DNA from 4 places in the Streptomyces sp. NPDC088157 genome. Region 4 is predicted to be linked to each of the others. Evidence: riboswitches for the same ligand, from Rfam matches in the RefSeq annotation. Region 4 holds a riboswitch; each other region holds the start of a gene.

Region 1 (7,512 bases), on a different contig from region 4:
GGTCGATCTCGCCGTCCCGCACCATCTTCCAGAACTCGGCGCCGTCCGCCGGGTCCGACAGAGGCAGGTTCACATTGCGCACGCCCGGCAGCTCGACGTCCGGGCCCTCCAGCTTCTGGTCCGCGGTGTTGCGGAAGTCGAAGATCGTGTGCAGGCCCAGGCCGGAGAGGAAGGCGGCGTCCTCGTCGGTCGCGTGCGCGAGATGGCCGCTGCGGAACAGCACGCCGTGCCGCACCCGCCGGCCGTCGACGGTCGGCAGACCGCCCACATCCCGGAAGTTGCGCACACCGGCCAGCTCCGGCTCGGTCGACGGGACCTGCTGCGTCACGGAAGCTCCCCCTGTCGGGTCTGCGTCGGCGTGGCTCGGTGGGCCGACGGGACAACTCCTCGACCATACGACATGGATTCCTGGGGCAACGAGTTGTCCACAGGCCGGTGCTCCCGACGTCCGTCCAGGTGAAGAGTTGTCCACGGAAAGTTGCCCGGCGGGCCGACCGCATTCGATGATGTTGGTGCTTGATCGCACCTGTTCGAATTAGTGGGGGTTTGATGCCCGAGATCGCCGACAATGGCCGTACCTGGCTCCTTTCGGGGCCGACGAGCAGCTACGCCCTCCACCTCACCGAGGCCGACGAGCTGGTCCACCTGCACTGGGGCCCGGGCATCGCGCTCGCGGACGCCGAGGCGCTCGCCGCCCGCCCCGCGTCGGAGCGGGGGGCGTCGTTCGAGTCCCCGCTCGACGGCCGCGAGGAGTACCCGGTCGAGGGCGGCCCCCGCTTCGTCCGGCCCGCCCTGTCCGTGCGCACCGACGAGCGGCGCGGCACCGAATGGTCCTACGAGGACTTCGAGGCCGACGGCGACGAGCTGCGGCTGCGGTTCCGGGACGCCGGGCTGGCCGTCACCCTGCACTACCGGATGCGGGGCGATGTCGTCGAGCGGTGGACGGCCCTGCGCAACGAGGGAGAGCGGCCGCTGGAGCTGCTGCGCGCCGACTCCGCCACCTGGACCCTGCCCGAGCGCGACGACTGGCGGCTCTCGCAGCTGCACGGCCGCTGGGCCGCGGAGTCCCGGCTCACGCGGTCCCCCCTCACCTACGGCGAGAAGATCATCGGCAGCCGCCGCGGCCATACCGGGCACCAGCACCTGCCGTGGGTCGCCCTGGACACCGACGCGACCGAGGAGCGCGGCGAGGTCTACGGCTGCGCCCTCGGCTGGTCGGGCTCCTGGCGGATCGCGGTGGCCCAACTCCCGGACGCGCGCGTGCAGGTCACCGGGGGCGCCGGATACGACGACTCCGGGCTGCTGCGGCTGGCCGCGGGGGAGTCCTTCACCACGCCCGTCTTCGCCGGTCTGTGGAGCGACGCCGGCTTCGGCGGCGCGAGCCGCACCTGGCACGCCTATCAGCGCGCGCACATCATCCCGGACGCCGAGCAGGACCGGCCGGTGCTGTTCAACTCCTGGGAGGCCACCTACTTCGACATCTCCCAGGAGCAGCAGGGCGCGCTCGCCCGACGGGCGGCCGCGATCGGCGTGGAGCTCTTCGTCGTCGACGACGGCTGGTTCGGGGCGCGCACCGGCGACCATGCCGGGCTCGGAGACTGGCGGCCCAACCCCGACCGCTTCCCGAACGGGCTGAAGCCCCTCGCCGACCAGGTGCACGCCCTCGGTATGCAGTTCGGCATCTGGGTCGAGCCGGAGATGGTCAACCCGGACAGTGAGCTGTACCGGGACCACCCCGACTGGGTGCAGTTCCAATCAGGACGAAAGCGGACGGAGTTCCGCAATCAACTTGTACTGAACCTCGCGCGGGAGGACGTCCAGGAGTATCTCTGGGAGCAGCTTCACGGGCTCCTCTCCAGTGCGCCCGTCGACTATGTGAAGTGGGACTTCAACCGCTGCTTCACCGACGCCGGCTGGCCGGACGACCCCTACCCGCAGCGCCTCTGGGTCGACCATGTGCGCGCCCTGTACGCCCTCCTCGACCGGCTGCGCGAGGCGCACCCAGGGGTCGCCTTCGAGTCCTGCTCGGGCGGTGGCGGCCGCATCGACCTGGGGATCATGAGCCGCACCGACCAGGTGTGGACCTCCGACAACACCGACCCGCTCGACCGGCTCGACATCCAGCACGGCTTCAGTCAGATCCACCCCGCCCGGGTCATGGCGGCCTGGGTCACCGACAGTCCCAACACGCAGCTCAACGGCCGGGTCAGCTCGCTGCGCTTCCGGTTCGTCAGTGCCATGGCCGGGGTGCTCGGCGTCGGCGGGGACCTCTCCGAGTGGAGCGAGGAGGAGCTCGCCGAGGCGCGCCGGTGGGTGGACCTCTACAAGGAGATCCGGCCCGTCGTGCAGCACGGAGACCTCCACCGGCTGCGGCCCCCGGCGGGCGGCCTGAGCGCCGTCCAGTACGTGCGCGGCGACGAGACCGTCGTCCTCGCCTGGCTCCAGGCGCAGCGGTTCGGTGAACCCGTTCCGGCGCTCAGACTGCGGGGGCTCGACCCGACAGCATCGTACGAATGCCGTGAAACGGGCGAAGTTCACCGGGGTGCGGTGCTGCGGCACCACGGGCTCCATGTCGGGCTGCGGGGCGACCTCGATGCGACGGTTATCCGGCTGCGTCGCATCTGAGGCATCTGCCCGAATTGGCTCCTTCGTTCCAACTCGCTCCGGAATAAAGGAACCTGGAGAGCTGTCACGTGAGCAGCGTCATATTCGTGACCGTACGTCGTCCGTCATGTTCACGTAATTCGCACGCTTTTCAAGGGTGATTGGTGGTATTCGGCCCGTCCGATTCACGGAGTGTGATCGGTGATTCTCACAGGGGATCAAGAGAAAGGCGTCAACAGCGCAACCTCTGCTTGTCCCTGTGCGTCCGGGTCGCTTACGTTCCACACCAATCCGGACGGACGCCGAATCCTGCCACCGCCCGGATCCCGCACACTCACCCGTACATGGCAGGAGCGGGGGACCCACAGGTAGAACCGCCTGTTCCGGTCTCCGGAACAGGCTTTGGGGTAAAGCCGCGCCTCGGCGCGGCCGGGCATCTCCAGTCCGCACCCGACAGCTCACCTCGCAGGCGCCGGAGAGGAATTCGCCATGCCCGCGAAGGGTAAGCACCGCCGTCCGAAGACTCAGCGCTTCACTCGCTCCATCGCCGTCGCCGGAACCGGCGGCGCCGCGCTCGCCCTTCCGCTCATAGGCGCCGCCGGCGCCCATGCGGCCCCGGCCCAGTCCGTCGTGCAGTCGGCTTCCCAGTCCGTCCCGGAGAAGGCCGTGCAGTCCGTTCCGGTGGCGCAGAAGACGGCCACCGCCACGAGCGCCAAGAGCTACACGGTGCGGTCCGGCGACTATCTCTCGAAGATCGCCGCCGAGCAGAACGTCAGCGGTGGCTGGCAGAAGCTGTACCAGGACAACCGTCAGGCCGTCGGCAGCGACCCGTCGCTGATCCACCCCGGGCTGAAGCTCTCGATCGGCAAGAAGGCCGCGACCGGCGGCACCGGATCGTCGTCCGGTTCGGCCTCGAAGTCGTCGTCCTCCTCGTCGAAGACGTCCGGAAGCAAGGCCTCTTCGTCCTCTTCCTCCTCGTCGTCCGGTTCGGCCTCGAAGGCGGTCACCCAGGCCGCCGAGAGCGGCACCGGGAACTCCAGCGGCTACGTCCTGCCGGTGGCGGGCGCCACCGTCGGCACCGCGTACCACACGGCCGGCAGCATGTGGTCCAGCGGCTACCACACGGGCACCGACTTCGTCGTCCCGACCGGCACGTCCCTCAAGGCCGTGGGCGCGGGCACCGTCGTCTCCGCGGGCTGGGGCGGCGCGTACGGCAACCAGGTCGTCATCAGGCTCGCCGACGGCTACTACGCCCAGTACGCCCACCTGTCCCAGCTCTCCGTCTCGGCGGGCCAGAGCGTGGCCGCGGGTCAGCAGCTCGGCCTCTCCGGTGCGACCGGCAACGTGACCGGCCCTCACCTGCACTTCGAGATCCGCACCACGCCGGACTACGGCTCCGACGTGGACCCGATCGCCTACCTGCGTTCGCACGGAGTCTCCGTCGGCTGACCGACCCCCCCTCGGACGACTCCCCGCCTGACACGCGGCCGAAGGCCGGACCCCGATCCCCGGGTCCGGCCTTCGGCATGTCTCATGTCCGGGCGGGCGGGCGGACGGGTGGCCGGGTGGACGGGTGGATGGGTGGGCGGGGGGATGGCGCCGGCCGGTTGCCGGCCGGTGGAAGGCTGAAGGTCGAAGTTCGGCTTTGCTCGTTCATGATCGTTTTATTGCGTTCTTGTGGCAGCCCCTTCTGTCCCATCGACACACGGGGCAGAGTCGGGACACAGTGATCTCCGTCAGCGAGCAAGCGCTTTCTATCGCTCTTCGGAGGTCCCGTGTCCGGCGTCGACCGACGCACCGTCATCAGTCGTCCGGCCCGGCGGGCGCTGAGCGCGGTGGTGTTCCTGGGGCTCGTCGCCGGTGCCACCGCGCCCGCCGCCGCGTCCGCCGGCGCGGGCACCGTGCGCCCCGACGACCGGCGCATCGCCTACGAGGGGCACTGGAGCCGTACGGCCGAGGCCGCCGTCACCGTCAACTCCGGTTCCCGGCTGTGGTTCCGGTTCGCGGGGAGCGCCGTCCACGCCCTGTTCGACGTCTCCTCGGTCACCGTGCCCGCGCAGATCTACGTGTCCGTCGACGGCGGCCCGAAGCAGTCGTACGCCGTCGACCGCGCCGACCTCGCGATCACGGCGTCCGGGCGGGGACCGCACACGGCCGAGCTGTCCGTGAAGGACGTCTCCTCACGGGTGAACCGGTGGACCCCGCCGCTGGAGACGGGTGTCACGCTCACCGGGATCCGGGGTCGCTTGCTGAGCCAACGCGCCTCGAAGAAGCAGGAGTTGGTGTTCTACGGCGACTCCGTCACCCAGGGCGTCCTGGCCCTGTGCGAGGTCAACACCTCCGACTGCGCCGACGGTACGGCCGCCTACCCCACCCTCGTCGCCGACGCCCTGCACGCCTCGCTCACCCAGGTCGGTTTCGGCCGTCAGGGGGTGATCCGGACCGGCAACGGGGGAGTGCCGGCCGCCGGTGACGCGTACGGCTGGAACCACGCGGGCGCACCGGCGCGTTCCGACCGCACCGCCGACGTGATCGTCGTCAACCAGGGCACCAACGACACGGCCTACGGCTCGGCCGAGTTCCGCACCGCCTACCGGGCCTACCTCGAACGCCTGCGGTCGGCCGCACCGCATGCCCGCGTCCTCGCGCTGCGCCCCCTCGACGGGTCGCACTCCGCCGACATAGCCGCCGTCGTCGGAGAACTCGGCGATCAGCACACGGAGTTCGTCGACACGACCGGCTGGCTCTCGGCGGCGGACGGGGACTTCCAGGACAGCGTCCACCCGAGCGCCCAGGGTCACCGCAAGGTGGCCGACCGACTCATCAGCCTTCTGAGCAAGGAGCATCAGTGCACACCAACCGCCGCCGAAGAACCGTCGCCGTCGTCGCCGCCGCCCTGCTCGCCGGCCTCTGCTCCGCGCCCGCCGGCCACGCCACCGACACCCCGCGCCGCATAGTCGAGAACCTGGACCGAGGCCTGGTCGCCGTACCCTCGGGCGAAGGCACCTTCCTCAGCTGGCGCCTGCTGGGCACCGAGTACGCCCTCCCCCACACCACGATCGCCTTCAACGTGTACAAGAACGGCCGCCGGCTGAACCGCGAGCCGGTCCGCAAGTCCACGACCTACCAGGACAACTCCCGGGGCACGGGCACGTACACCGTGCGCTCGGTCATCAACGGGCATGAGCTGAAGGCGAGTTCGCCCGCCCTGTACTTCGCCGACGGTTACGCCGAGATCCCCCTCGCCGCCGCCGACGGCTACACCGTCCAGCACGCCTGGCCGGGTGACCTCGACGGCGACGGACGCTACGAGCTCGTCGTCAGCAGACTGTCCGGGACCCGCGACAGGCCCGACCTGCTGGAGGCGTACTCGCTCACCGGCGAGCGGCTGTGGCGGGTCGACCTCGGCCCCGGCTCCTACACCCAGGTCGGGGGGAACGGCGCCAACGACCCGGCGCCCGCCGCGATCAGCGGTTCCACGGCGATCGGCGGCTACCGCAACGACGACAACGTCACCGTCTACGACCTCGACGGCGACGGCAGGGCCGAGGTGCTGGCGCACACCGCCGCCGGGACCACCTTCGCCGACGGCTCCCGGGTCACCGCGGCCTCGCCCGCGAACCAGTTCGTGTCGGTGATCGACGGAGCGACCGGAGCCGAGCGGACCCGGCAGCCCGTACCCGACGACTTCGTGGCCGACGGCCCCTCCGGCGGTCACTTCGGCATCGCCTACCTCGACGGCGAACACCCCAGCCTCGTCACCAAGCTGGTCACCCGGGCCGGAGCCAAGCGCGGCTCGTTCCGGGTCCTGTTCCAGACCTGGGACTTCAACGGCACCGATCTCACCCGCCGTTGGAAGTACGTGGTGAACCCGGCGACCGGCGCGACCAGCTTCCACCAGATCCGCACCGTCGACGTCGACGGGGACGGCAGGGACGAGATCGCCGACGGCAACTACGTCGTGAACAGCGACGGCACGCTGCGCTACGTCGTCGACGGCGCCATCCACGGCGACCGCTTCGACATCGCCGACCTCGACCCCGACCGGCCCGGTCTGGAGGGCTTCGCCATCCAGCAGTCCGAGCTGGGCGTCGTCTCCGCGTTCCCCTGGTACTACTACGACGCCGACACCGGCGAGCGGCTGGTGACCGGCTCGCATCCGACCGGCCCCGTGAGCGACGCGGACCTCGACACCGGCCGCGGGAACGCGGCGGACATCGACCCGAATCACCGCGGCTACGAGTACTGGACGTCCACCGCCGACGTCACCCGGCCCGGCGCGGGCGTCTTCAGCGTCCAGGACGGCAAGGTCTCCACCACCACCCCCAGCGTCAACTTCCGTATCTGGTGGGACGGTGACAAGGCGTCGGAACTGCTGGACTTCACCCGGGTCGAGAAGTGGGACCCGGCGACCGAGACCAGCACGACGGTCTTCGACCCGGCCGGCGTCGTGTCCGGAGCCCGCAACGCCACCCCCTTCTACGGCGACCTCCTCGGTGACTGGCGCGAGGAGATCCTCGCCGAGACCGCCGACCACACCGCCCTGCGCCTCTACACCACCACCGTGCCGACCGGCACCCGCGTCTACACCCTCGCCCAGAACCCCGCGTACCGCCTGGGCTGGACCGTACGCGGCTACCTCCAGTCCACGTACACCGACTACTACCTCGGCACCGAGACGCGCCGTGTCCCCAAGCCGTCCCTCACCACCCCCGCGCACTGAAGGAGCCGACCGACATGACGACCACCCGCAGGGCATTCGGAGCCCTCGCCGCCGGCGCCGCCCTGACCGCCCTGGCCCCCGCGACCACCGCGAGCGCCCGGCCCCGCCACCGGCGCCCGCTCGCCCACGACGACTTCCGCCACGGCCTGCGCCAGTGGGCCGTCGAACTGGAGAAGGGCGGAACG
Region 2 (7,512 bases), on a different contig from region 4:
TCCCGGATCAGCGAGCGGATCTCCCGCATGCCCTGCGGATCCAGACCGTTGGTCGGCTCGTCGAGGACGAGCAGGCGGCGGGGCTGGAGCAGGGCGGCGGCGAGGCCCAGACGCTGCTTCATACCGAGGGAGTAGGCCTTCGCCTTCTTGCCGGCGGCGGCGGTCAGTCCCACCCGCTCCAGTGTCGCCGTGACCCTCGCGCGCCGGGTGCGCGGATCGGCCGTCGGGTCGGCGGCGTCGTAGCGGAGCAGGTTGTCCCGGCCGGAGAGGAAACCGTAGAGGGCGGGACCCTCGATGAGGGTCCCGACGTGGGGAAGTACGGCGCGCGCGGCCCGCGGCATGGGTTGCCCCAGGACGCGGGCCGAGCCGGCCGTGGGCTCGATGAGCCCCATCAGCATGCGGATGGTGGTGGTCTTGCCGGAGCCGTTGGGGCCGAGGAAGCCGAAGACGCTGCCCGCCGGGACGGTCAGGTCGAGACCGTCGACGGCGAGCTGTCCGCCGCGGTAGCGCTTGGTGAGGGCGCGGGTGTGGATGACGGCCTCGTCGTCCACGGGCTCCCTCACTGACTTCCCCATCGGCTTTCCCCTTCGGCCTTACCCTTCGCGTTCCCGTCTCCGGCGCCGCTTCACCGGCTGTGCTCCCGCCGCGCCTACTTCGCCGCGTTCGCCGCCTTCACCAGGGCGTCCTTGGTGACCGCGCCGACGTAGACCTTGCCGTCGTCCGTCATCAGGGCGTTGATCAGGCGAGTGGAGAAGACGGTGCCGGAGCCGAACTTGCCGGTCACCTTGTCGCCGAAGGAGCCGAGGAAGCCACCGAGGTCGCCGCCTCCCTCGGAGCCCGAGGGCATGCCCTCGCCGCCGGTGTCGAAGGTGGCGACGGACGTCCAGCCCTCGCCGAGGACGTTGAGACCCTCGAGGCCGTCCGGGCCCTCGAGTTCCTTCGCGAGGTCGCCGGGCTTGCCGGGCTTGCCGGAGTGCCCCGGCGCCGTCTCGCCGGCCTTCCCCTCGTCCGCCTTGCCGGCCTCGTCGCCCTCGGTGACCTTCGCGCCCTTGGGCGCGGTGAAGTCGAAGGTGGACGCGGCGGGCTTGGCGAAGGTGACCTGGGTGAAGCCCGCGTCCACGACGGCGGCGCCGCCGCTCGCCGGGGTCAGCGTGAACTTCAGCGGCAGGCCCGTCTTCGCGTCCACGGCCACGCTGATCGCGCCGACCGTGGAACCGGACTGCTTCGGCTCGACCAGCAGCTTGTAGGCGTCGCGGCCGGCCACCTGGACGGTGCCGTCGACGGTCACGGAGGTCGTGTCGTCGACCGCCTTCAGGGCGTCCTCGGTGAGGTCCTTGGGCGTGGCGGGGACAGGGGTCTCCGCCTTCCCGGAGCTCTCGTCGACGGTGGAGTGATAGACCTCGTTGGAGGCGCTGTCGTACCCCCACACGTTCTTGCCGTTGTGGATGACGCTGTACTCGGCGGCGTTCTCCAGCAGCGAGAGCTTCTGCCGGTCGGGGCCGTCGGCGGCGACGCGCAGGGTGTGCGTGCCGGCGGCGAGTTCGGTGAGCTTGGTGGACGGATCGGCGGACGAACCGTCGCCGCCCTGCTGGACCGCCCCGGAGAGGAGCCCGCTCTCCAGTCCGCCGAGGTCGGGCAGCCCGAGATCGGTGGTGATCTTCACCGTCCCGGACAGCTGCTGTACGTCCGATGCGGCGATCTTGTCGAGGAGCTGCTGTGCGGTGATCTTCGGCAGGTCGGGGTCGCCGGAGTCGGCCAGCGCCGGGACCAGCCCGATCGTCGCCGCCGCGACACCGATCACGGTGACCGGGACGATGTACCGCGCCGCCTTGCGCCGTCCGAGGCGCAGGTCGTCGGTCTCCCCGCCGGTCGGCTCCCCGCCGGTCGTGGTGTCGTCGGATGCCTTCGGTGCCATGTGTGCCTTACCTCCGTCGTCGGCGGCGGCCGGTCATCTCACGCTGTTAACGTCCCCACCCCAAGCCGCCATTCTCACCCGAATCGGTGAGGAGTGGTGTTTTCCGTGGTTCCCATCTGACCAAATCGGCCACTGGGAAGCGTCAACCCGAGGGCTCAACTCCACTACGTCTGCGGTATGACACGAAGGTGACGAGGCGCCATCCGACCCGTAGGGGTCGTCGGACCCGTAGGGGCCATCCGGCCTATTGGGATCGTCGGAACCGTAGGGACCCGTAGCCGCCATCCGACCCGTAGGGATCGCCGGACCCGTAGGCGCCATCCGACCCGTAAGGATCGGCAGACCCGTAGGCGCCATCCGACCCGTAAGGATCGGCAGACCCGTAGGGATCGTCGGATCGAAGGACCCGAAGGACCCGAAGGACCCGAAGGAGCCGTCGGACCCGATGGGTCATTCGGCCCGTAGAGGTACCCGGGGGGTCAGCCCGCCCGGTGGACCACCGCGTCGCAGAGTTCCATCAGCGACGCCTTCGCGTCGCACTCCCGCAACGGCGCCAGCGCGGACCGCGCTTCCTTCGCGTACCGCACGGTGTCCCGGCGGGCCTGCTCCAGCGCCGGGTGGGCCCGGAGCGCCTCCAGCGCCTCGGTGTGCCGGGCGTCGTCGCTCAGGTCGGAGTCCAGCAGCTCGCACAGTGCGATGTCCTCGGGCAGCGACAGCCGCGCCGCCCGCTCCCGCAGCCGCAGCACGGGCAGCGTGGGAACGCCCTCGCGCAGGTCCGTCCCCGGCGTCTTGCCCGACTCGTGCGAGTCGGACGCGATGTCCAGGACGTCGTCCGCCAGCTGGAAGGCGACGCCGAGCCGCTCCCCGTACTGCGTCAGCACGTCGACGACCGTCTCGTCGGCGCCCGACATCATCGCCCCGAACCGGCAGGCCACGGCCACCAGCGAGCCCGTCTTGCCGCCGAGCACGTCGAGGTAGTGATCGACCGGGTCCCGTCCGTCCGTGGGGCCCGCCGTCTCCAGGATCTGGCCGGTGACCAGCCGCTCGAACGCCTCCGCCTGCACCCGCACGGCCTCCGGCCCGAGGTCGGCCAGGATGTGGGAGGCCCGCGCGAAGAGGAAGTCACCCGTGAGGACGGCGACGGAGTTCCCCCAGCGGCTGTTCGCGCTGGACACCCCGCGCCGCACGGCGGCCTCGTCCATCACGTCGTCGTGGTACAGCGTGGCCAGGTGGGTCAGCTCCACCACCACGGCCGACGGCACGATACCCGGCGCGTAGGGGTCACCGAACTGCGACGCGAGCACGACGAGCAGCGGCCGGAACCGCTTCCCGCCCGCTCGTACGAGGTGCTGGGCGGCCTCCGTGATGAACGGGACCTCACTCTTGGTGGCCTCGAGCAAGCCTTCCTCGACAGCCGCCAATCCGGCCTGGACATCGGCTTCCAGAGCCTGGTCCCGCACGCTCAGCCCGAACGGCCCGACGACGGTCACGAGGGGTCTCCTGTCTGCTGGTGTCTACTGGCGATTACGCGGTTTGTCGATAGGTCTCTGCCATCACTCAAGTCAGCGTATCCGGTCACGTTTCGATCACCGATAGCCCCCACGTCCCCCAGGCTCGAATGGGCTCGCCCGGGAGGGGCCGCGCAGGCCAGGCGGTATCGGATCACGCCCGATATGTTTTTGATCAGCTCAGATGAGCGGACATAAACAAAATTGCCGGGAAACGGTGAATCATGCCTCGCGCCGAGGTTGCCACCGGGCCGGCGAGCTCGCCCAGCCCCTCTCCGCGTGACGACGATCACGCGTCCCGTTCAGGCCTCCCCCGCCCGGAGCCGCCACTGCGGACCCACTCCCGCCATCAGCAAGCGCACGCGACCCACCGGCAGTGCTTTAACGATGAGTTGGGCCTAATGCCCGTTTCGCCGTGCTTGTGAACGCTGGTGAGTTGGCTCACTCCCCGCGGCGATCCGACACGAGTTCACTCTTCACCGATTCTCCGCACTCCTTAAGCAAGTTGAAGCTTTGCACCCACAAAGGATCAAGCGCCCCATAGGTCACAGACCAAGGTCAATAGGGGTGATCTGTGAATCCGCTACTTGTTTCGGACATGTGCTCTCGCATACGTTCCGGGCCTGTCGGGCGGAACGCCGAATCCTGCCGCCGCCCGAACCACCCATCGACAACGCTCGGCAGGAGCGGGGGAACCAGGTAGGTCGCCACACCGGATGTTCCGAATGTCTTGGATGTCTTTGATATTCAAGATGTTCCGGACAGACCGGTACGGCTTGGGGTGAAGTCGCGGCCGTCAGGACGCGACCGGGCAGCTCCCGCCCGAACCCGACAGCTCACCTCGCAGGCGCCGGAGAGGAAATTCGTCATGCCCGCTGCCGCTCAGCCGCGCCGCAACCGTCTCGTCCGCACGCTCACCGTCGCCGTCACCGGCGCGGCCGTGCTCGCCCTCCCGATCATCGGCGCGACCAGCGCCTCCGCGGCCACGCCGACCGTCTCCACCGCCTCCAGCCTCGGCTACGCCAACAACCTCGACGGCTGGATCCGGGCCTCCCTGCAGGTCATGGGGCAGCACGGCATCCCGGGGACGTACAACGGCATCTACCGCAACGTCATCCGCGAGTCCTCGGGCAACCCCAACGCCATCAACCTCTGGGACTCCAACGCGGCCGCGGGCATCCCGTCCAAGGGCCTGCTCCAGGTCATCGACCCGACCTTCCGCGCCTACCACGTCGAGGGCACGTCGTGGGACTCCTACGACCCGGTCGCCAACATCACCGCCGCCTGCAACTACGCGGCCGCGCGGTACGGCTCGATCGACAACGTGTTCGGCGCGTACTGACCGTTCCGTTCAGGGAAACAGTCGTTCGAGGACGACGGCCACGCCGTCGTCCTCGTTCGACGTCGTCACCTCGTCGGCCATCGACTTGAGTTCCGGATGGGCGTTGGCCATGGCGACACCACGAGCCGCCCAGTCGAACATCGGGATGTCGTTGGGCATGTCCCCGAAGGCGATGGTGTCCTCCGGCCGCAGCCCCAGGCGTTCGGCGGCCAGGGCCAGACCCGTCGCCTTGGTGATCCCGCAGGGCTGAAGCTCGACCGTGCCCGGACCCGACATGGTGACGGTGGCCAGCGAGCCGACCACCGAACGGGCCGTCGCCGCCAACTCGTCGTCCGACAGGGTGGGATGGCGCAGCAGCACCTTGCTGACCGGTTCGCACCACAGGTCGTCGCGCCGGCCGACGCGCAGGGCGGGCAGCGTCGGGTGCGGCATGCGGTAGCCCGGCTCGATGAGCGTCAGCCCGTCGACACCGTCCTGGTCGACGGCCGCGTACAGCTGCCCGACCTCCGCCTCGATCTTGCCGAGCGCTGTCTCGGCCAGCTCCCGGTCCAGGGTGACCGACCACAGCAGACGGTCCGCGCCGGCGTCGTACAACTGCGCGCCCTGCCCGCACACCGCGAGCCCCCTCCTGTGCAGCCGTTCGAGCAGCGGGCGCACCCGGGGCGCGGGCCGTCCCGTCACCACCAGGTGGCGTGCGCCGGCGGCCGCCACCCGCGCGAGTGCGTCGAGCGACCGGTCCGAGAAGGTGTCGTCGCCGCGAAGCAGCGTTCCGTCCAGGTCGGTGGCGATGAGGGAGTACGCGGTGCGCGCGGCATATGCGGTAGGTGCGGCCATGATCAGAGAATACGGATCCCACGCCCCTCGGGTTCGACGCGAACCGGACGGCGGTCATGTCCTGTCCTGTTCTGCCAACTCCCCTTGTACCGCTGGCTTTGAACGACTGACTGCCGACTGACTCCCGATTGCCCGCCGACTGCCCGCCGACTGCCCGCCGACTGACTACGGGTCGGCCGCGGCCCGGGTGCGGACCGGCTGCGGACCAGTTGCGGACCGGCTGCGGCTCGCCTCTGCGGAGATGCTTTCTGGCACATCGCCGGGTAGCGGACGGTTAAAGGCCTCTGCACCGATTGGCAACAACATGCGACGCTACCTACCGCGACGAGCAGGTGGAGCGGTACCGTCCAGGTGTCCAGGGGGGACTTGATCGGGGGGTCAGGTTGAGCAGTGGGCGCATTCGTGTGCTGAGGCCACAGGACCTCGGCGAGGGGGAGAGGGAGCGATGGCGCGCGTTGCGTGCCGCGTCGACGCTTCCGCGAAACCCCTTCATGGAACCGGAGTTCACCGACGCCGCGGGCCTGGTAAGGCCGCACGCGCGCGTGGCGGTGGTGTACGAGGGGCGTGAGCCGGTCGGCTTCCTGCCCCACGAGCGGGGCCGGCTCGGCCAGGGCCAGGCCCTCGCGTACGGCGTCTCGGACGCGCAGGGTGCGGTGCTTGCCCCGGGTCTCGGGCTGAACGCCGCCGAACTGATGCGGGCGTGCTCCCTGTCGAGCTTCGCCTTCGACAACCTGGAGGCGGAGCAGGGGCTGTTCACCCCGCACGCGGCCGAGGAGTACGCCTCTTATGTCATCGACGTGGAAAAGGGTTACGAGACCTACGAGTCCGTACTGCGCTCCCAGTCACCGAAGTTCCTGAAGACGACTCTGGCCAAGGAGCGCAGGCTCGGCCGTCAGGTCGGGGAACTGCGGTTCGTGTTCGACGAACGCGATCCGGCCGCGTTGCGCACGCTCATGGCGTGGAAGTCCGCGCAGTACCGAAGGACCGGCCGCCGCGACCGGTTCGCGCAGGAGTGGATCACCCGGCTCGTGTACGCGCTCGCCGAGACGCGTGCGCACGAGTGTTCCGGCACGCTCTCCGTCCTCTACGCCGGCGACCAGCCGATCGCCGCGCACTTCGGGCTGCGCTCGTCGACCGTCCTGGCCTGTTGGTTCCCGTCGTACGAACCGGAGTTCGCGAAGTTCTCACCCGGCCTGGTGCTGCATCTGCGGATGGCCGAGTCGGCCGCCGCCGAGGGCATCGGCCTGCTCGACCTGGGGCGGGGCGCGGCCGAGTACAAGGACTCGCTGAAGACCGGGGAGATTCCCGTGTACGAGGGAGCGTGGTCGCGCCCCGGGGTGGGCGCCGCGCTGTACTGGCTCAGCCGTGAGCCGTCCCGCCGCGCACACCACTTCGTCCGCAACCGGCCGAGGCTCGCCGCGGCGGCCGCACAGACCTTGAAGGGCGCGGGCCGACTGCGCCGATCGTGACGGTCACGACGATCCCGACGATCCCGACGATCACAACGGTCACGACGCCTGGGCTCGGTCGGTGCGATCCGCACGGTCCGCCGTCGGCGCGGTCGGCGCGGTCGGCGCGGTCGGCGCGGTCGGCATGCTCAGGACGGTCATGAGACAAGGGGGGTGGGTTCATGTCCCGCGCAAGAGGGGTGCAGCAGGAGGTACAGAGGTTCCTCGGCATCCGGCCGGTGCAGATCGCCGAGCTGGAACTGGACGGCAGTGGCGTGCTGAGACCCGGTCCCGGCAGCCCGCCCGTCACTCCGGGCGAGGTGTTCGTACTGGTCAGGAGCGGTGGCCGACCGATCGGGACGCTTCTCGGGCAGGTCCCGGAGGGCGCCGATCCGAAGTCGGTCCTCATGGACCTGGCCACTCGGAACCATGGTGCGGCCCAGCCGGCCGGGGCCGGGCGCGCCG
Region 3 (7,512 bases), on a different contig from region 4:
GCGTACTCCCGGCAGGCCGCGAAGGTCCGCTCGAGCGCCTCGGGGGCGAGCCGTCCGGTGCGGTCGACGCCCTGACCGAGGCGGACGATCGTCATCCGGCGGTCCAGGTCGACCAGCTCGCCGGTCTCCGGGTCCGCGTCGGCGACCAGGAGGCGGATCGAGTTCGTACCGCAGTCGACGGCGGCGACGCGGGTCACCGAGCGGCCGCCTTCGCGTCGTCCTGCTGGACCGACGTCACGCAGCTGCCCTTGCGCCACCACTCCGGGAGCATCTCCAGGGCCTCGTCGCCGAGCGGGTTCACGCCCGGGCCGGCGGCCAGGGAGTGCGCCACGAGCACGTGCAGGCACTTCACTCGGTCCGGCATACCGCCCGCGCTGGGGAAGTTCTTCAGTTCCTCGATCTCGTCCCGGCGCCGGATGTAGTCCTCGTGCGCGGCCCGGTAGGAGGCGGCCAGTTCCGGATCGGTGCGCAGCCGCTCCGTCATCTCCTTCATCACGCCGTTCGCCTCGAGCGTGCCGATGGCCGAGTTGGCCTTCGGGCACGTCAGGTAGTACAGCGTCGGGAAGGGCGTGCCGTCGGGCAGGCGGGGGGCCGTCTCCACGACGTCCGGCCGGCCGCACGGGCAGCGGTGCGCGATCGCGCGCAGACCGCGCGGCGGCCGTCCGAGCTGCTGCTTGAAGGCCTCGACGTCCGCGTCGGTGGGCTCGGTGCGCGGGGTGGTCGGCGGGGGCGTTTCCATGCCTGTCTTTCTATCGGTTCTGGCTGTCGGCTCTGTCTGCCGGTTCCGACTGTCGGTTCTGTCGGTTCTGTCGGTTCCGTCTGTCGGTTCCGACTGGCGGTTCTGTCCATCTTCGTGTCTGCCGGTTCCGACTGGCGGTTCCGTCCAGCTTCGTGTCTGCCGGTTTCGGCTAACGGTTCCGTCCATCGGTTCCGTCCGTCCGTCGGTTCACCGGTCGGAGGCGTCGGACTTGTCCACACCGTCCCAGACGTTCGAGTACCAGGGGCGGTCGGCCGCCCCGAGGTCGACCCGGGACTTCTTCGCCGCGTCCGGGTCGATCACCACGAAGCCGGTCTCCCCCGGCAACACGTAATGCAGCCGCTCCCGGATCTGCTGCTCGGCGTAGGCGTCGTCCTGCCAGCGCGCCTTGAGGTCGCGCAGCTGCTCGACGCGCTCGCTGGCCTGTCGCTTCTCGCGCTCCAGGTCGGCGATCCGGGCGCGCTGGGAGACGTACTGGCGCATCGGGTACGCCAGGGCCACGATCAGCGTGCACAGGACCATCGCGAGGAGCGCGGCGCGACCGGTGAGCCGGGAGCGGCGCGCCTGGCGCTTCGTCTGGGAGCGGTAGACCCGGGCCGCGGTCTGCTCGCCGAGCAGCTTGATCCTGGTCGCGGTGGAGAAACGGTCCCGGTCCTTCACGGCCACTGTTTCCGCCTCCCGTCTCACACGTGCGTACGTCCCCGCACACGGTACGGGACCGGGTACGGGGACGTACGTACGACTGGCTAGGGCTTGACCCGGTAGGGGTCGACCAGCAGGGCCGGATCAGCCCTTGCCGTGCTGATCAGTTCGCGGAGCGAAACCGCGGGAAGGCGGAGCGGCCGGCGTACACCGCGGCGTCGTCGAGGATCTCCTCGATGCGCAGCAGCTGGTTGTACTTGGCGACGCGGTCCGAGCGGGCCGGGGCGCCGGTCTTGATCTGACCGCAGTTCACCGCGACGGCGAGGTCGGCGATGGTGACGTCCTCGGTCTCGCCGGAGCGGTGGGACATCATGCACTTGAAGCCGTTGCGCTGGGCCATCTCGACGGCGTCCAGGGTCTCGGTCAGCGAACCGATCTGGTTGACCTTGACGAGCAGGGCGTTGGCGGAGCCCTCCTCGATGCCGCGGGCCAGACGCTCGGGGTTGGTGACGAAGAGGTCGTCGCCGACGATCTGGACCTTGTCGCCCAGCTTGTCGGTGATGACCTTCCAGCCGGCCCAGTCGTCCTCGTACAGCGGGTCCTCGATGGAGACGAGCGGGTACGCGGAGACGAGCTCCTCGTAGTACTCGGTCATCTCGGCGGCCGAGCGGGACTTGCCCTCGAACTCGTACTTGCCGTCCTTGTAGAACTCGGACGCGGCGACGTCGAGCGCGAGCGCGATCTGCTCGCCGGGGATGTAACCGGCCTGCTGGATGGCCTCGATGATGAGGTCGAGCGCGGCGCGGTTGGACTCCAGGTTCGGGGCGAAGCCGCCCTCGTCGCCGAGGCCGGTGGACAGACCCTTGGTCTTCAGCACCTTCTTGAGGGTGTGGTAGACCTCGGCGCCCCAGCGCAGGGCCTCGGAGAAGGACTCCGCGCCGATCGGGGCGATCATGAACTCCTGGATGTCCACGTTGGAGTCGGCGTGCGAGCCGCCGTTCAGGATGTTCATCATCGGAACGGGCAGCAGGTGCGCGTTCGGGCCGCCCAGGTAGCGGAACAGCGGCAGGTCGCTGGCCTCGGAGGCGGCGTGGGCGACGGCGAGCGAGACGCCGAGGATGGCGTTGGCGCCGAGCGAGCCCTTGTTGTCGGTGGCGTCCAGGTCGAACATGGCCTGGTCGATCAGGCGCTGCTCGGTGGCGTCGTAGCCGACGAGCTCCGGGCCGATCTGCTCGATGACGGCGAGGACGGCCTTCTCGACACCCTTGCCGTGGTAACGGTTGGGGTCACCGTCGCGGAGCTCGATGGCCTCGAAGGCACCGGTGGAGGCGCCGGACGGAACGGCGGCACGACCCGTGCTGCCGTCGTCGAGGCCGACCTCGACCTCGACCGTGGGGTTGCCTCGGGAGTCCAGGATTTCCCGGGCTACGACGACGTCGATGGACGGCACGAGCATCTCCTTCTTGGGATGTGACGCTGGTTGTGCGGGGCTCAGGGGATCTTGACGAGTCCTTGCCGAGCCTTGCGACTAGAGCCTAACCGCCCCGGGGCCGTCGGCAGCCGACCGACCGTCCCGTGGACAGACAGACGGTACCTATTGTTTCCGTCCGGAACAAAGGGGGTGGCCGAGAAAGACCGACGGAAAGTGGCGAAGGGGCAAAGAGAAACCCCGCTCCGGTGCGTACGGGGGAACACGTACCGGAGCGGGGAGCCCGTGGGGACGGGGGGTCACCCTCACGAGGTCTTCAGTGTGCCGACCTCGGACATGAGGGCGCTGTGGCTTCTCTGGGGGCCGGGTGTCACTTCAGGTGCAGCTGCTGGCCCGGGTAGATCAGGTCCGCGTCCGTGACGATGTCCTTGTTCAGCTGGAACAGCTTCTGCCAGCCACCCTTGACCTCGTGCTTCTCGGCGATGGAGCTGAGGGTGTCGCCCTTGACGACCTTGTACTCGCCGTCGCCCTTCTTGACCTTCTTGCCGGTCGGCGTGGTGACCGTCTTGGAGGCGGCCGGGCGGTCGGTCGAGCGGGAGGCGCCCTGCTCCTCGGTCGAGCGGGTGCTGGTGCTGCCGCTGTTCGACGAGCCGGAGGAGCCGGAGGAGTCGGACGAACCGGAGCTCGAGGAGCCGGCGTCGCCGCCGTTGTAGGCCGCGCCGGACAGGCCGGTGCCGCAGACCGGCCAGGCACCCTTGCCCTGGCCCGCGAGGACCTTCTCGCCGATGGCTATCTGCTGGGACTTGGAGGCCTCGTTGGCCTGCCCGGCGTACTGCGTGCCGCCGTACGCGGCCCAGGTCGAGGCCGAGAACTGAAGGCCGCCGTAGTAGCCGTTGCCGGTGTTGATGGACCAGTTCCCGCCGGACTCGCACTGGGCGACGGCGTCCCACTCGGAGGTGGTGGCGGCGGAGGCGTTGCCGGCCGCCATCAGCGGGGCGGCGATGGCGACACCGGTGACGCCGGCGAGCGTGGCGACGCGGGTGGCCTTGGAGGGACGGCGGTGCTTGCCCTTACCGGAAAACAGCATGGTGGATCCCCTCACCGACGCCTGCGAGGTGAGCTGTCGGGTTCGGGCCGTGTGAGTTGCCCGGCCACTCCTCACCCACCGGAGAACTGCTCCGTGGGAGGGCGTGGCTTCACCCCAAGCCGTTCCGGTCGACCACCCCGGCGCGGCACTTACCTTGGGTCCCCCGCTCCTGCCTGCGGCGCTTGACGCGACGACTGTTCCCGGGCTGTCGCTGGCAGGATTCGGCGTTGCGACGGCCGGGGCTCGGGTTGCCGAGCGGCCTCGACCGTAGACACGCGATCGACGGAATTTCAAAGACGATCAGGGCTTCTGAGACTCATCCCACACTTTCACCAAAGCGGACATTCGGTGCGAAGCGTGACGTGAACTCCCGCTGTTTTTCTTGGGCTTTGCGCCCTATTCCACCCCTGTGTCGAGGGTCTGACCGGGGGTGATGTTGCTCGGGTCGGCACCGATGAGGTCCCTGTTCTCGGCGTAGAGGGCGCGCCATCCGCCGTCGAGGCCAAGGGAGTCGGCGATGGACTCCAGGGAGTCGCCCTGCTGGACGAGGTAGGTGGCCGCGGCGTGCCGACCGGCGGACGCGGCGGTGGCGCCGTCCACGGCGGTGTCGGTCGCGCTCTTGGGCGCGGCCTCGTCGGCGGTCGCACCGCGATGGCGGCCGGAACCCAGGGAGCTGGTGTCGACGAGGCTCCAAGAGCCCGCCTCTTGCTCCGAATTGTCCGAGTCATCCACTTTCGGGGATGTGGTGGCCGAACCGTCGCCCGCCTGCCCGTCACCCTGCTTGCCAGAACCGCCGGACGCCCCGGAGTCATCGGTGGCGGCGGAGGAAGAGGACGAAGGGGATGAAGCGGACGCCGAGGGTGAACTGGAGGAATCGGCGGACGAGTCGGATGAGTCGGACGACCCGGTCGAGGTGCCATCGCCGCTCGACGAGCCCGAGGAGCCCGAAGATCCGGACAACCCCCTGGACAGGTCGGACAATCCGGAAGACCCGGATGAGTCGGACGAGTCGGACGAGCCGCCCGCCACGCCGGTGTCCACGCTCAGCGCGCCGTTCTCCTTGGTGAGCCCGGAAGTCAGCCCGCAGGTACCCCACGCGCCGATCCCCTCGGCCGCGAGCACCTTCTGCGCGACGGCGATCTGCTGGTTGCGGCTGGCCAGATCGGGGCTCGCCGCGTAGTCGAGGCCGCCGTACGTCTCCCAGTCCTTCTGGGACAGGCTCAGACCGCCGTACTCGCCGTCACCCTGGTCGGCACTCCACGAGCCGCCGGTCTCGCACTGCGCCACCTTGTCCCACACCGTGCCGTCGGCGGCGCTCGCGCCGGAGGCGGCGAGCAGCGGGATGGCGATGGCGGAACCCGTCACTCCGGCCGCGACAAGGAGGGCCGGGGCCTGGCGGGGGCGACGGTGACGACCGTTCCCGGAGAGCATGCGAGGGGCCTTTCTCTGGACAGCACTGACCGGCGCGGCGGGTTGGACCGATGCGTCGCGCTGACGAGAGAACGTATAGGCAGACGATCACTTGTCACAAGTTAATGCCGCGCAGATCACGTGAAGATCACAGAGTTGAGGGCTGGTCACCTTTACTCCGCCGAACGGTCACACTCCGGCTGACATTCAGTCAGAGTCTCATCGGTTATGACCTGGAATGCACCGGAGTGAACTCCACCGGCAGCGTCCGCAGCCCGCGCATGATGAGCCCGCCGCGCCATCTCAACTCGGCCGGATCCACGGCCAGTCGGAGGTCGGGCAGACGGGTGAGGAGAGTGGCCAGCGCGGTCTGGCCCTCCAGCCGGGCCAACGGGGCTCCCAGGCAGTAGTGGATACCGTGGCCGTAGCCGAGGTGCTGGTTGTCGCGGCGGGAGAGGTCGAGGGTGTCGGGGTCCGGGAAGCGGGCCGGGTCACGGTCGGCGGCCGCCAGGACGACGAGGACCGGGTCGCCGGGCGCGATGTCCTGTCCGCCGATGCTGAGCGGCTCGGTGGCGAACCGCCACGTGGCGAGCTCCACGGGGCCGTCGTAGCGCAGGAGTTCCTCGACTCCGGTCTCCAGGAGGGTGCGGTCGCCGCCGTCCTCGGTGAGCGACCGCTGGAGGCGTTCACGCTGCTCGGGGTGGGTGAGGAGGGCGTACGTGCCGTTGCCGATGAGATTGACGGTGGTCTCGAAGCCGGCGAACAGCAGGATGAAGGCCATGGCGGCGGCCTCGTTCTCGGTGAGGTGCTCGCCGTGGTCGGAGGCGCGGATCAGGCCGGAGATGAGGTCCTCGCCGGGAACCGGCTCGGCCGGGAGCTCCTCGCGCTTGCGGTGGATGAGCTCCAGCAGATATCCGCGCATCTTCTTCACCGACCGCGCGACTCCGCCCCTGGGGCCCCCGCCGTGCCGGATCATCATCCCGGCCCAGTCGCGGAAGTCGTCCTGGTCCTCGCGGGGGACGCCCAGCAGGTCGCAGATCGCGTAGATGGGGAGCGGAAAGGCGAAGTCGTGAATGAGGTCGGCCTCGCCCTCCTCGGCGAACCGGTCGATGAGGTCGTCCGTCAGTTCCTGGACCCGGGACGAGAACTCGGCGACCCGGCGGGGCGTGAAGGCCTTGCTGACGAGCCGTCGCAGTCGGGTGTGGTCCGGCGGGTCGATGTTGAGCAGATGCGTCATCAGCTCGGCCTTGCGCTCGCCGGGGATGCCGGTCTTGCCCTTGGCGTGCGCCGGTTCGTCGTGGTGAGCGGGGTTCTTGGAGAGTCGCTGGTCGGCGAGGGCCTGTTTCGCGTCGGCGTGACGGGTGACCAGCCAGGCCTCCACACCGCTGGGCAGCACGGTGCGGTGCACGGGGGCGTGCTCACGCAGCCAGGCGTAGGCGGGGTAGGGGTCGGTGGCGAATTCCCAGGTGAAGAGGTCGGGGGCGGGCGGGACATCGGTCGAGGGGCGGGGCTGGTTGGTCACTCCCCGAACGGTAGCGGGCTCCCCGGCAACACCGACACGGCGACCTCCGAGCTCCACGAGGGACTGGCGGGGCGGAGCCGGACGGGCTCTGACGCGGCGGGGCCGGACGGGCGCAGGCGCGGCGGGGCCGGACGGGCGCAGGCGCGGCGGGGCCGGACGGGCGCAGGCGGGGCGGAGTCACGACAGGCTCTGGCGGGACGGAGGCACGACAGGCGCAGGCTGCGAGACGGCCTCCGGCCGGACGGGATGCCCGAGAGCCCCCGCTCGGCCTTCGACTGGACAGGGGGTCCGAGAGGCCCCGCTCGGCCTCCGGCCGGGAGGGGTGCCAGAGAGGCCCCGCGCGCCTCCGGCCGGACAGGGTGCCCGAGGGGCCCCGCGCGGCCTCCGGCCGGGCAGGGGGTCCGACGGTCTGACCAGGGGCTTGCCCTACTGCCCCTCGCCCCCCTCCGCGGTCCGGATGGCGTCCCGGTACGTCCGGGCCGCTGCCCGGAGTGCCGCCTCCGGGTCTATGCCCTCCGATTCGGCGCGCGCCGCCAGGGCCAGCAGGTCGTACCCGATGCCCTCGGCCGCGGGCATCGGCACCTCCAGCCGCGCCGTCCGGGCCCGGGACACCAGTTTCGCCGCGAGGGCCAGTGCGGGCTGGTGCAGGGGGACGCCGTCCGTCA
Region 4 (7,512 bases):
GCGCTGCTCCCGCGCGCGCTGCACCGCGAGGGAGCGCTCGGTGGGTTCGAGGCCGAACTCCAGGTGCACGACGCCGTCCTCGAAGCTGCGCTTCTGGGTGTAGCCGGCGTCCGTGAACACTTTGATCATCTTGGTGTTGGCGGGAAGCACCTCCGCCGCGAAGCGGCGGATGCCGCGCTCGCGTGCCACGGCCGCGATGTGCTCGAGCAGTGCGGAGGCGACGCCCCGGCCCTGGTGGGCGTCCTGCACGAGGAACGCGACCTCGGCCTCGTCGGCCGGCGCCGAGGCCGCCATGCCGTCGGCGCCAATGCGGTCATAGCGTACGGTTGCGATGAACTCGCCGCCCACGGTGGCCGCGAGTCCCACCCGGTCCACAAAGTCGTGGTGCGTGAAGCGGTGGACGTCCTTGGCGGACAGCCGCGGGTAGGGCGCGAAGAAGCGGTAGTACTTCGACTCGTCCGAAACCTGCTCGTAGAAGCTGACCAGGCGCTCGGCGTCGTCGACGGTGATGGGGCGGATGCGTGCGGTGCCGCCGTCGCGCAGCACCACGTCGGCCTCCCAGTGGGCGGGATATTCGTGGCGGTCCGACGCGCTCTGCATGGGGCCCAGAGTACGGCTCGCGTACGACAACGGCGCGAGGCAGTCTGTGGAGGACGAACGTCGGATCGAGGCCGCGATCCGACGACCACGTCCGGGAGCGGGTGACACAACCCCTCCCTCACACGCTTCACGTGTGGAACACTGGTCTAGACAACCTGAACACTGAAGGGCAGCATCACATGGCTGAGCGCCGCGTCAACGTCGGCTGGGCCGAGGGCCTTCACGCCCGCCCCGCTTCCATCTTCGTCCGGGCCACCACGGCCGCAGGTATCCCGGTGACGATCGCCAAGGCCGACGGCAACCCCGTCAACGCGGCCTCCATGCTGGCCGTTCTCGGCCTGGGAGCCCAGGGCGGCGAGGAGATCGTCCTCGCCTCCGAGGCCGACGGCGCGGACGCCGCCCTCGACCGTCTGGCGAAGCTGGTCGCCGAGGGGCTCGAGGAACTTCCCGAGACCGTCTGACCGCGCGCAACCCGCGCACCTGAGCCGGCGCCGCTCTCGCGGATTCGGTTGCGCGTCGTCGGGGTCGCTCAATTGACGGTTGCGGTGTTCGTCGCTTCAAAGGGGTCGTCCCGCCAACCCCGAAGGGCTCGTCCGAATTATCGGGCGAGCCCTTCGCAATTCCCGTTCCCGGGCAGCAGAAATAATCCCCCGCGAATTATCTCCTCTTTGTATACGGCCCCCGTGTTAATGCCGAAGGCCCGTCATGTTTACGGGAGGTTGCGAAGTCCTCACACGGTCGGCGCGCTCGGGTCCGCCGGAAAAGCGCAGCCGGTGCGCGGACGTCGCGCGCTCGGTGTGCAGCGACGTGATCGCCCGCGCGCGCTCGCCGTCACCGCGCGCCACCGCGTCCACGATCGCGCCGTGCTCCGCCCAGGACTCCACGGGGTTCGCCGGAGCCTCCACCGCGTACATCCACGCGATCTTGTGGCGCAGCTGGGTGAGCATCGACGTCAGGGCATGGCTTCCGGAGGACTGGGCGAGCGTCTCGTGGAACCAGCCCCCCAGGGAGCGCAGATCCTCGCTGTTACCCCTCCTGGCCCGCTCCTGCCCCAGCCGGACGAGTCCGCGCAGCACCTTGAGATGGGCCTCGGTGCGCCGCTGGGCGGCCCGGGAGGCGCCGAGCGGCTCCAGCAGCATGCGCATCTCCAGCAGGTCCGCGGCCTCCTGCTCGGTCGGTTCCGCGACGCACGCGCCCGCGTGCCGCCGCGTGACGACGAAGCCCTCGGCCTCCAGCGTGCGCAGCGCCTCCCGGACCGGGACGCGGGAAACGCCGTAGCGGCGGGCGAGGAGTTCCTCAGTGAGGCGGCTGCCGCGCTCGTAGACACCCGCGACGATGTCGTCCCGAATGGCCGTGCACACCGAGTGCGCCGGAATACGCATGACGGACCTCCGCCTTAATCCCCGTGAAACGTCGACGATTGACGTGTGTTCCGTGACTCTATTGCAATGAGCGGGAATTTCCGACGGCGGACCGGAATCCGGGGATATTTTTTGGACAGCGGGCCCTCGAAAACGACGAAAGCCCCGGCCGGGAGGGGCCGGGGCAAGACGATCTGTCGCCGTGGGTCGTCAGACGTTCACGCCGTGCTTGCGAAGGTAGGCGACCGGGTCGATGTCCGAGCCGTACTCCGCGGTGGTACGCGCCTCGAAGTGCAGATGAGGGCCGGTGACGTTGCCGGTGGCGCCGGACAGGCCGATCCGCTGGCCCGGGATGACCTGCTGCCCCACCGACACCGCGAGGGACGACAGGTGACCGTACTGGGTGTACGTCCCGTCGTTCATCTTGATGACGATCTCGTTGCCGTAGGACCCGCCCCAGCCGGCCTCGACCACGGTGCCGGAGCCCACCGCGTGCACGGAGGTACCGCTCGCGGCGTGGAAGTCGATGCCGGTGTGGCTGCCGGAGGACCACAGCGAACTGCTGGCCTGGTAGCCGGTGGAGACGTAGGAACCGGTGATCGGCGACACGAAGGTGTTGAGGAGCTTGCGCTCGGCGTCGCGGGCGGCACGTACGCGTGCCTCGCGCTCCTCCACGGCCTTCTTGGCGGCGGCCTGGCGGGAGGCCTCCTCGAAGGCCGCCTGCTTCTGCACGGCGACCTGGTCGTCGATCTGCTCGACGACGGACTCGCCGGCGGTGACGACGGGGATCAGCCCGGTCTGCTCGGGGGTGGGCTCGGCGGCGAAGGCCGGGGTGGAGGCGACGGTGGCCATGACACCGGTGGTGGTGAGCGCCGCGAGGCCCGCCGCGCGGACGCCGCTGCGCTGCATCCGGCTGGGCCGACGGTGCTTCCCGGTGGCGCAGGTGAACGCCATGAAGTTGGGGGTGTCCTTTCCTTCCTTCTCGCCTACCGGGTTAGCTGACGGGTTCGGAGCAGGAAGGTCTCCTACGGACCCCCTCGCGCTTGGCGCGCGGGCGTCCGATTCACCCCAGGGACTTCACAGTTGGGTCCCCGGCTCCCCTGGCTCGCGCCGTACGGGGACTCGGCGATGACTGTCCGGTGCCGCGGCTGCGGCGCACTGCCTGACGAACAGCCCGCATGACGCTAAGCGGCGCGGGTTTCAATCCTCAAACGGATCCCGGTTTTTGTAGCGCATCCCACAGGGCAGACAGGCAACCTCCGTCTCAATTCGGACATGCGGAGGCCCTGGTGACACTTTCGTCGACCAGGGCCCCTGCACGCGCGCGTCGTTGCCGGGAACTACTCCGCGGACACGACCTTCACCTCGCCGATACCGAGGGCCTCCACCGGTTCCTTGATCTGGGCCGCGTCTCCGACGAGGACGGTCACCAGCCGGTCCACCGGGAAGGCGTTCACGGCCGCCGCGGTGGCCTCCACCGTGCCGGTCGCGGCGAGCTGCTGGTACAGCGTGGCCTGGAAGTCGTCGGGCAGGTGCTGCTCGACCTGGTCGGCCAGCGTGCCGGCGACGGCCGCGGCCGTCTCGAACTTCAGCGGCGCCACGCCGACCAGGTTCTGCACGGCGACGTCACGCTCGGCGTCGGTCAGCCCCTCGGCGGCGAGGGTGCGCAGGACCTTCCACAGGTCGTCCAGAGCGGGACCGGTGTTCGGGGTGTCCACGGAGCCGCTGATGGCGAGCATCGCGGCGCCCGAACCGTCCGGAGCCGACCGCAGGACCTGCCCGAACGCGCGGACACCGTAGGTGTAGCCCTTCTCCTCGCGCAGGACGCGGTCCAGCCGGGAGGTGAGGGTGCCGCCGAGGCAGTACGTGCCGAGCACCTGCGCGGGCCACACACGGTCGTGCCGGTCGGCGCCGATCCGGCCGATCAGCAACTGCGTCTGGACGGCGCCGGGACGGTCCACGATGACGACCCGGCCGGTGTCGTCGGCCGTCACCGGCGGCACGGGCCGCGGCTGGCCCGAGGAGCCCGTCCAGGCGCCCAGGGTGTCGCCGAGGAGCGCGTCCAGGTCGACGCCGGTGAGGTCGCCGACGATCACGGCGGTGGCCGTGGCGGGGCGGACGTGCTTGTCGTAGAAGGCGCGTACGGCGGCGGAGTCGATCTTCTCGACCGTCTCCGCGGTGCCCTGACGCGGGCGCGACATGCGCGAGGTGGCCGGGAACAGCTCCTTGGAGAGCTCCTTGGCGGCGCGCCGGGACGGGTTGGCCAGCTCGTGCGGGATCTCGTCCAGGCGGTTGCGGACGAGGCGCTCGACCTCGCTGTCGGCGAACGCGGGCGCCCTGAGGGCGTCGGCGAGCAGGCCGAGGCCCTTGGGCAGGCGCGAGGCCGGCACCTCGAGGCTCAGCCGGACGCCGGGGTGATCGGCATGCGCGTCCAGGGTGGCGCCGCAGCGCTCCAGTTCGGCGGCGAACTCCTCGGCGGAGTGCTTGTCGGTGCCCTCCGAGAAGGCGCGCGCCATGATCGTGGCGACGCCGTCGAGGCCTGCCGGTTCGGCGTCCAGGGGCGCGTCGAGGAGGATCTCGACGGCGACGACCTGCTGGCCGGGACGGTGGCAGTGCAGCACGGTCAGGCCGTTGGCCGGCGCGGTGCGCTCGGGCGCCGGGAACGCCCACGGCCTGGCCTCGCCCGCCCGGGGCTGGGGGTGGAAGTCCATCGTGGCGAGCTCGGTCACCGGGCCGCCTCCTCGTTCTCGTCCTGGTCGGCGGGGGCTTCGGCCGCGGTCGGCTCGTAGACGAGCACCGCGCGGTTGTCGGGGCGCAGGCGGGCCTTGGCGATCTCCTGCACCTCCTCGGGCGTCACGTCCAGCACACGCTGGACGGCGTTGAGAGCGAGCTGCGGGTCGCCGAACAGGACGGCGAACCGGCACAGTTCATCGGCGCGGCCGGCGACCGTGCCGAGCCGGTCGAGCCACTCGCGCTCCAACTGCGCCTGGGCCCGCTCCATTTCCTCGGCCGTCGGCCCCTCCTCGGCGAACCGGGCGAGCTCCTCGTCGATGGCGGCCTCGATGACGGGCACCTCGACGTCGCCGGACGTCTTCACGTCCAGCCACCCCAGGGAGGGCGCCCCGGCGAGCCGCAGCAGGCCGAAGCCGGCCGCGACGGCCGTACGGTCGCGGCGCACGAGCCGGTTGTAGAGGCGGGAGGACTCGCCGCCTCCGAGGACGGTGAGCGCAAGGTCGACGGCGTCGCACGCACGCGTGCCGTCCTGGGGCAGGCGGTAGGCGGCCATCAGCGCACGGGCCGGCACCTCCTCCTCCACGACCTCGCGCAGCTGCTCCCCGATGACGTCGGGCAGGCCGCCGTCACGGGGCGCGGGCTTGCCGTCGTGGCCGGGGATGGAGCCGAAGTACTTCTCGACCCAGGCGAGGGTCTGCTCGGGGTCGATGTCGCCGACCACGGAGAGCACCGCGTTGTTGGGCGCGTAGTACGTGCGGAAGAACGCGCGCGCGTCCTCCAGTGTCGCCGCGTCCAGGTCCGCCATCGAACCGATCGGCGTGTGGTGGTACGGGTGGCCGTCCGGGTAGGCGAGGGCGGTCAGCTTCTCGAACGCCGTGCCGTAGGGGACGTTGTCGTAGCGCTGGCGGCGCTCGTTCTTGACGACGTCGCGCTGGTTCTCCATCGACTCGTCGTCGAGCGCGGTGAGCAGCGAGCCCATCCGGTCGGCCTCCAGCCAGAGGGCGAGCTCCAGCTGGTGGGTGGGCATGGTCTCGAAGTAGTTCGTGCGCTCGAAGCTGGTGGTGCCGTTGAGCGAGCCGCCCGCCCCCTGGACCAGCTCGAAGTGGCCGTTGCCCTTGACCTGGCCGGAGCCCTGGAACATCAGGTGCTCGAAGAGGTGAGCAAGACCGGTACGCCCCTTGACTTCGTGGCGTGAACCGACGTCGTACCAGAGGCACACCGCCGCGACGGGGGTCAGGTGGTCCTCCGAGAGCACCACGCGCAGGCCGTTGGCCAGACGGTGCTCGGTCGCTGTCAGGCCCCCGGAGCCTGCCTGGGCTGTGGCCGTGTGACCCATGGGCATGTACGTCCCTTCCGATCGCGGACGCGGTCGTCGAAACCGCGGTTTTCCTGCCGGTCCTGCCACTGTATGCAAGCGTGCGGACGGTCCGCGAAGTTCCCGCACGACATACGCCGAGAGCGAGATCGCGTAGCCTGCGGGCAGCCGCGGAGGAGAAGCCTCTGCGTACGGGCCGGACGGCCGACCCCGGGTCCTCGCCCGCTCTGTCAGTGCCACGGTCCACAATGGTCCGCGTCAGATCCCGTATCACGCCCCAGCAAGGAGCCGGCAGCGATGGCCCGCCGCAGCACGAAGACCCCGCCGCCCGACGACTCGTACGAGGAGCGGATCCTCGACATCGACGTCGTCGACGAGATGCAGGGCTCCTTCCTCGAGTACGCGTACTCGGTCATCTACTCCCGCGCCCTGCCGGACGCCCGTGACGGCCTCAAGCCGGTGCACCGCCGCATCGTCTACCAGATGAACGAGATGGGCCTGCGCCCGGAGCGCGGCTATGTGAAGTGCGCCCGGGTCGTCGGCGAGGTCATGGGCAAGCTGCACCCGCACGGCGACGCGTCCATCTACGACGCGCTGGTGCGGATGGCCCAGCCCTTCTCCATGCGGGTGCCCTTGGTCGACGGGCACGGCAACTTCGGTTCGCTGGGCAACGACGACCCGCCTGCGGCCATGCGGTACACCGAGTGCCGTCAGGCCGCGGCGACGAGCCTGATGACGGAGTCGATCGACGAGGACACGGTCGACTTCACGCCCAACTACGACGGCCAGGAGCAGGAGCCGGTCGCGCTGCCCGCCGCCTTCCCGAACCTCCTGGTCAACGGCTCGTCCGGGATCGCGGTCGGCATGGCCACGAACATGCCGCCGCACAACCTGGGCGAGGTCATCGCGGCCGCCCGGCATCTGATCCGCTACCCCGGCGCGGATCTGGACGCCCTGATGAAGTACGTTCCGGGCCCCGACCTGCCGACCGGCGGCCGGATCGTCGGCCTCTCCGGCATCCGGGACGCCTACGAGAACGGCCGCGGCACGTTCAAGATCCGCGCGACGGTGGCGGTGGAGACCGTCACGGCCCGCCGCAAGGGCCTGGTCATCACCGAACTGCCCTTCGCCGTCGGGCCCGAGAAGGTCATCGCCAAGATCAAGGACCTGGTCGGCTCGAAGAAGATCCAGGGCATCGCCGACGTCAAGGACCTCACCGACCGCGCGCACGGCCTGCGCCTGGTCATCGAGATCAAGAACGGCTTCGTGCCGGAGGCGGTCCTGGAGCAGCTGTACAAGCTCACGCCGATGGAGGAGTCCTTCGGCATCAACAACGTGGCTCTGGTCGACGGCCAGCCGCTCACGCTGGGCCTCAAGGAGCTTCTGGAGGTCTACCTCGACCACCGCTTCACCGTGGTGCGCCGACGCAGCGAGTTCCGCCGCAGCAAGCGCCGGGACCGGCTGCACCTGGTGGAGGGCCTGCTGACGGCGCTCGTCGACATC

The links. Region 4 has a riboswitch for cyclic di-AMP ahead of ACIPFH_RS26450 (M23 family metallopeptidase). Riboswitches for the same ligand answer to the same signal wherever they lie in the genome.
Positions count from the first base shown of each region.
Region 1: linked by a shared signal. The riboswitch ahead of ACIPFH_RS15815 (peptidoglycan DD-metalloendopeptidase family protein) and the one ahead of ACIPFH_RS26450 (M23 family metallopeptidase) in region 4 are both predicted to bind cyclic di-AMP.
Region 2: linked by a shared signal. The riboswitch ahead of ACIPFH_RS37965 (transglycosylase SLT domain-containing protein) and the one ahead of ACIPFH_RS26450 (M23 family metallopeptidase) in region 4 are both predicted to bind cyclic di-AMP.
Region 3: linked by a shared signal. The riboswitch ahead of ACIPFH_RS27405 (transglycosylase family protein) and the one ahead of ACIPFH_RS26450 (M23 family metallopeptidase) in region 4 are both predicted to bind cyclic di-AMP.

Region 1 covers NZ_JBIUSU010000003.1:1,010,897-1,018,408, reverse strand. Annotated here, with positions in the region: gene ACIPFH_RS15825 (tyrosine-protein phosphatase) at 1-328, opposite strand, end outside; gene ACIPFH_RS15820 (alpha-galactosidase) at 550-2,625, shown strand; cyclic di-AMP (ydaO/yuaA leader) riboswitch at 2,895-3,089, shown strand; gene ACIPFH_RS15815 (peptidoglycan DD-metalloendopeptidase family protein) at 3,094-4,053, shown strand; gene ACIPFH_RS15810 (GDSL-type esterase/lipase family protein) at 4,380-5,561, shown strand; gene ACIPFH_RS15805 (hypothetical protein) at 5,453-7,327, shown strand; gene ACIPFH_RS15800 (DUF6250 domain-containing protein) at 7,342-7,512, shown strand, end outside.
Region 2 covers NZ_JBIUSU010000012.1:153,970-161,481, reverse strand. Annotated here, with positions in the region: gene ACIPFH_RS37980 (ABC transporter ATP-binding protein) at 1-575, opposite strand, end outside; gene ACIPFH_RS37975 (outer membrane lipoprotein carrier protein LolA) at 650-1,915, opposite strand; gene ACIPFH_RS37970 (polyprenyl synthetase family protein) at 2,395-3,405, opposite strand; cyclic di-AMP (ydaO/yuaA leader) riboswitch at 4,050-4,288, shown strand; gene ACIPFH_RS37965 (transglycosylase SLT domain-containing protein) at 4,292-4,765, shown strand; gene ACIPFH_RS37960 (HAD family hydrolase) at 4,775-5,599, opposite strand; gene ACIPFH_RS37955 (GNAT family N-acetyltransferase) at 6,004-7,068, shown strand; gene ACIPFH_RS37950 (glycosyltransferase) at 7,230-7,512, shown strand, end outside.
Region 3 covers NZ_JBIUSU010000007.1:97,582-105,093, forward strand. Annotated here, with positions in the region: gene ACIPFH_RS27385 (exopolyphosphatase) at 1-197, opposite strand, end outside; gene ACIPFH_RS27390 (DUF501 domain-containing protein) at 194-739, opposite strand; gene ACIPFH_RS27395 (septum formation initiator family protein) at 947-1,423, opposite strand; gene eno (phosphopyruvate hydratase) at 1,563-2,855, opposite strand; gene ACIPFH_RS27405 (transglycosylase family protein) at 3,199-3,915, opposite strand; cyclic di-AMP (ydaO/yuaA leader) riboswitch at 3,919-4,106, opposite strand; gene ACIPFH_RS27410 (transglycosylase family protein) at 4,312-5,346, opposite strand; gene ACIPFH_RS27415 (cytochrome P450) at 5,552-6,847, opposite strand; gene ACIPFH_RS27420 (nucleoside triphosphate pyrophosphohydrolase) at 7,274-7,512, opposite strand, start outside.
Region 4 covers NZ_JBIUSU010000006.1:559,304-566,815, forward strand. Annotated here, with positions in the region: gene ACIPFH_RS26435 (GNAT family N-acetyltransferase) at 1-600, opposite strand, end outside; gene ACIPFH_RS26440 (HPr family phosphocarrier protein) at 780-1,061, shown strand; gene ACIPFH_RS26445 (GntR family transcriptional regulator) at 1,287-1,982, opposite strand; gene ACIPFH_RS26450 (M23 family metallopeptidase) at 2,172-2,915, opposite strand; cyclic di-AMP (ydaO/yuaA leader) riboswitch at 2,931-3,099, opposite strand; gene ACIPFH_RS26455 (M16 family metallopeptidase) at 3,302-4,690, opposite strand; gene ACIPFH_RS26460 (pitrilysin family protein) at 4,687-6,036, opposite strand; gene ACIPFH_RS26465 (DNA topoisomerase (ATP-hydrolyzing) subunit A) at 6,307-7,512, shown strand, end outside.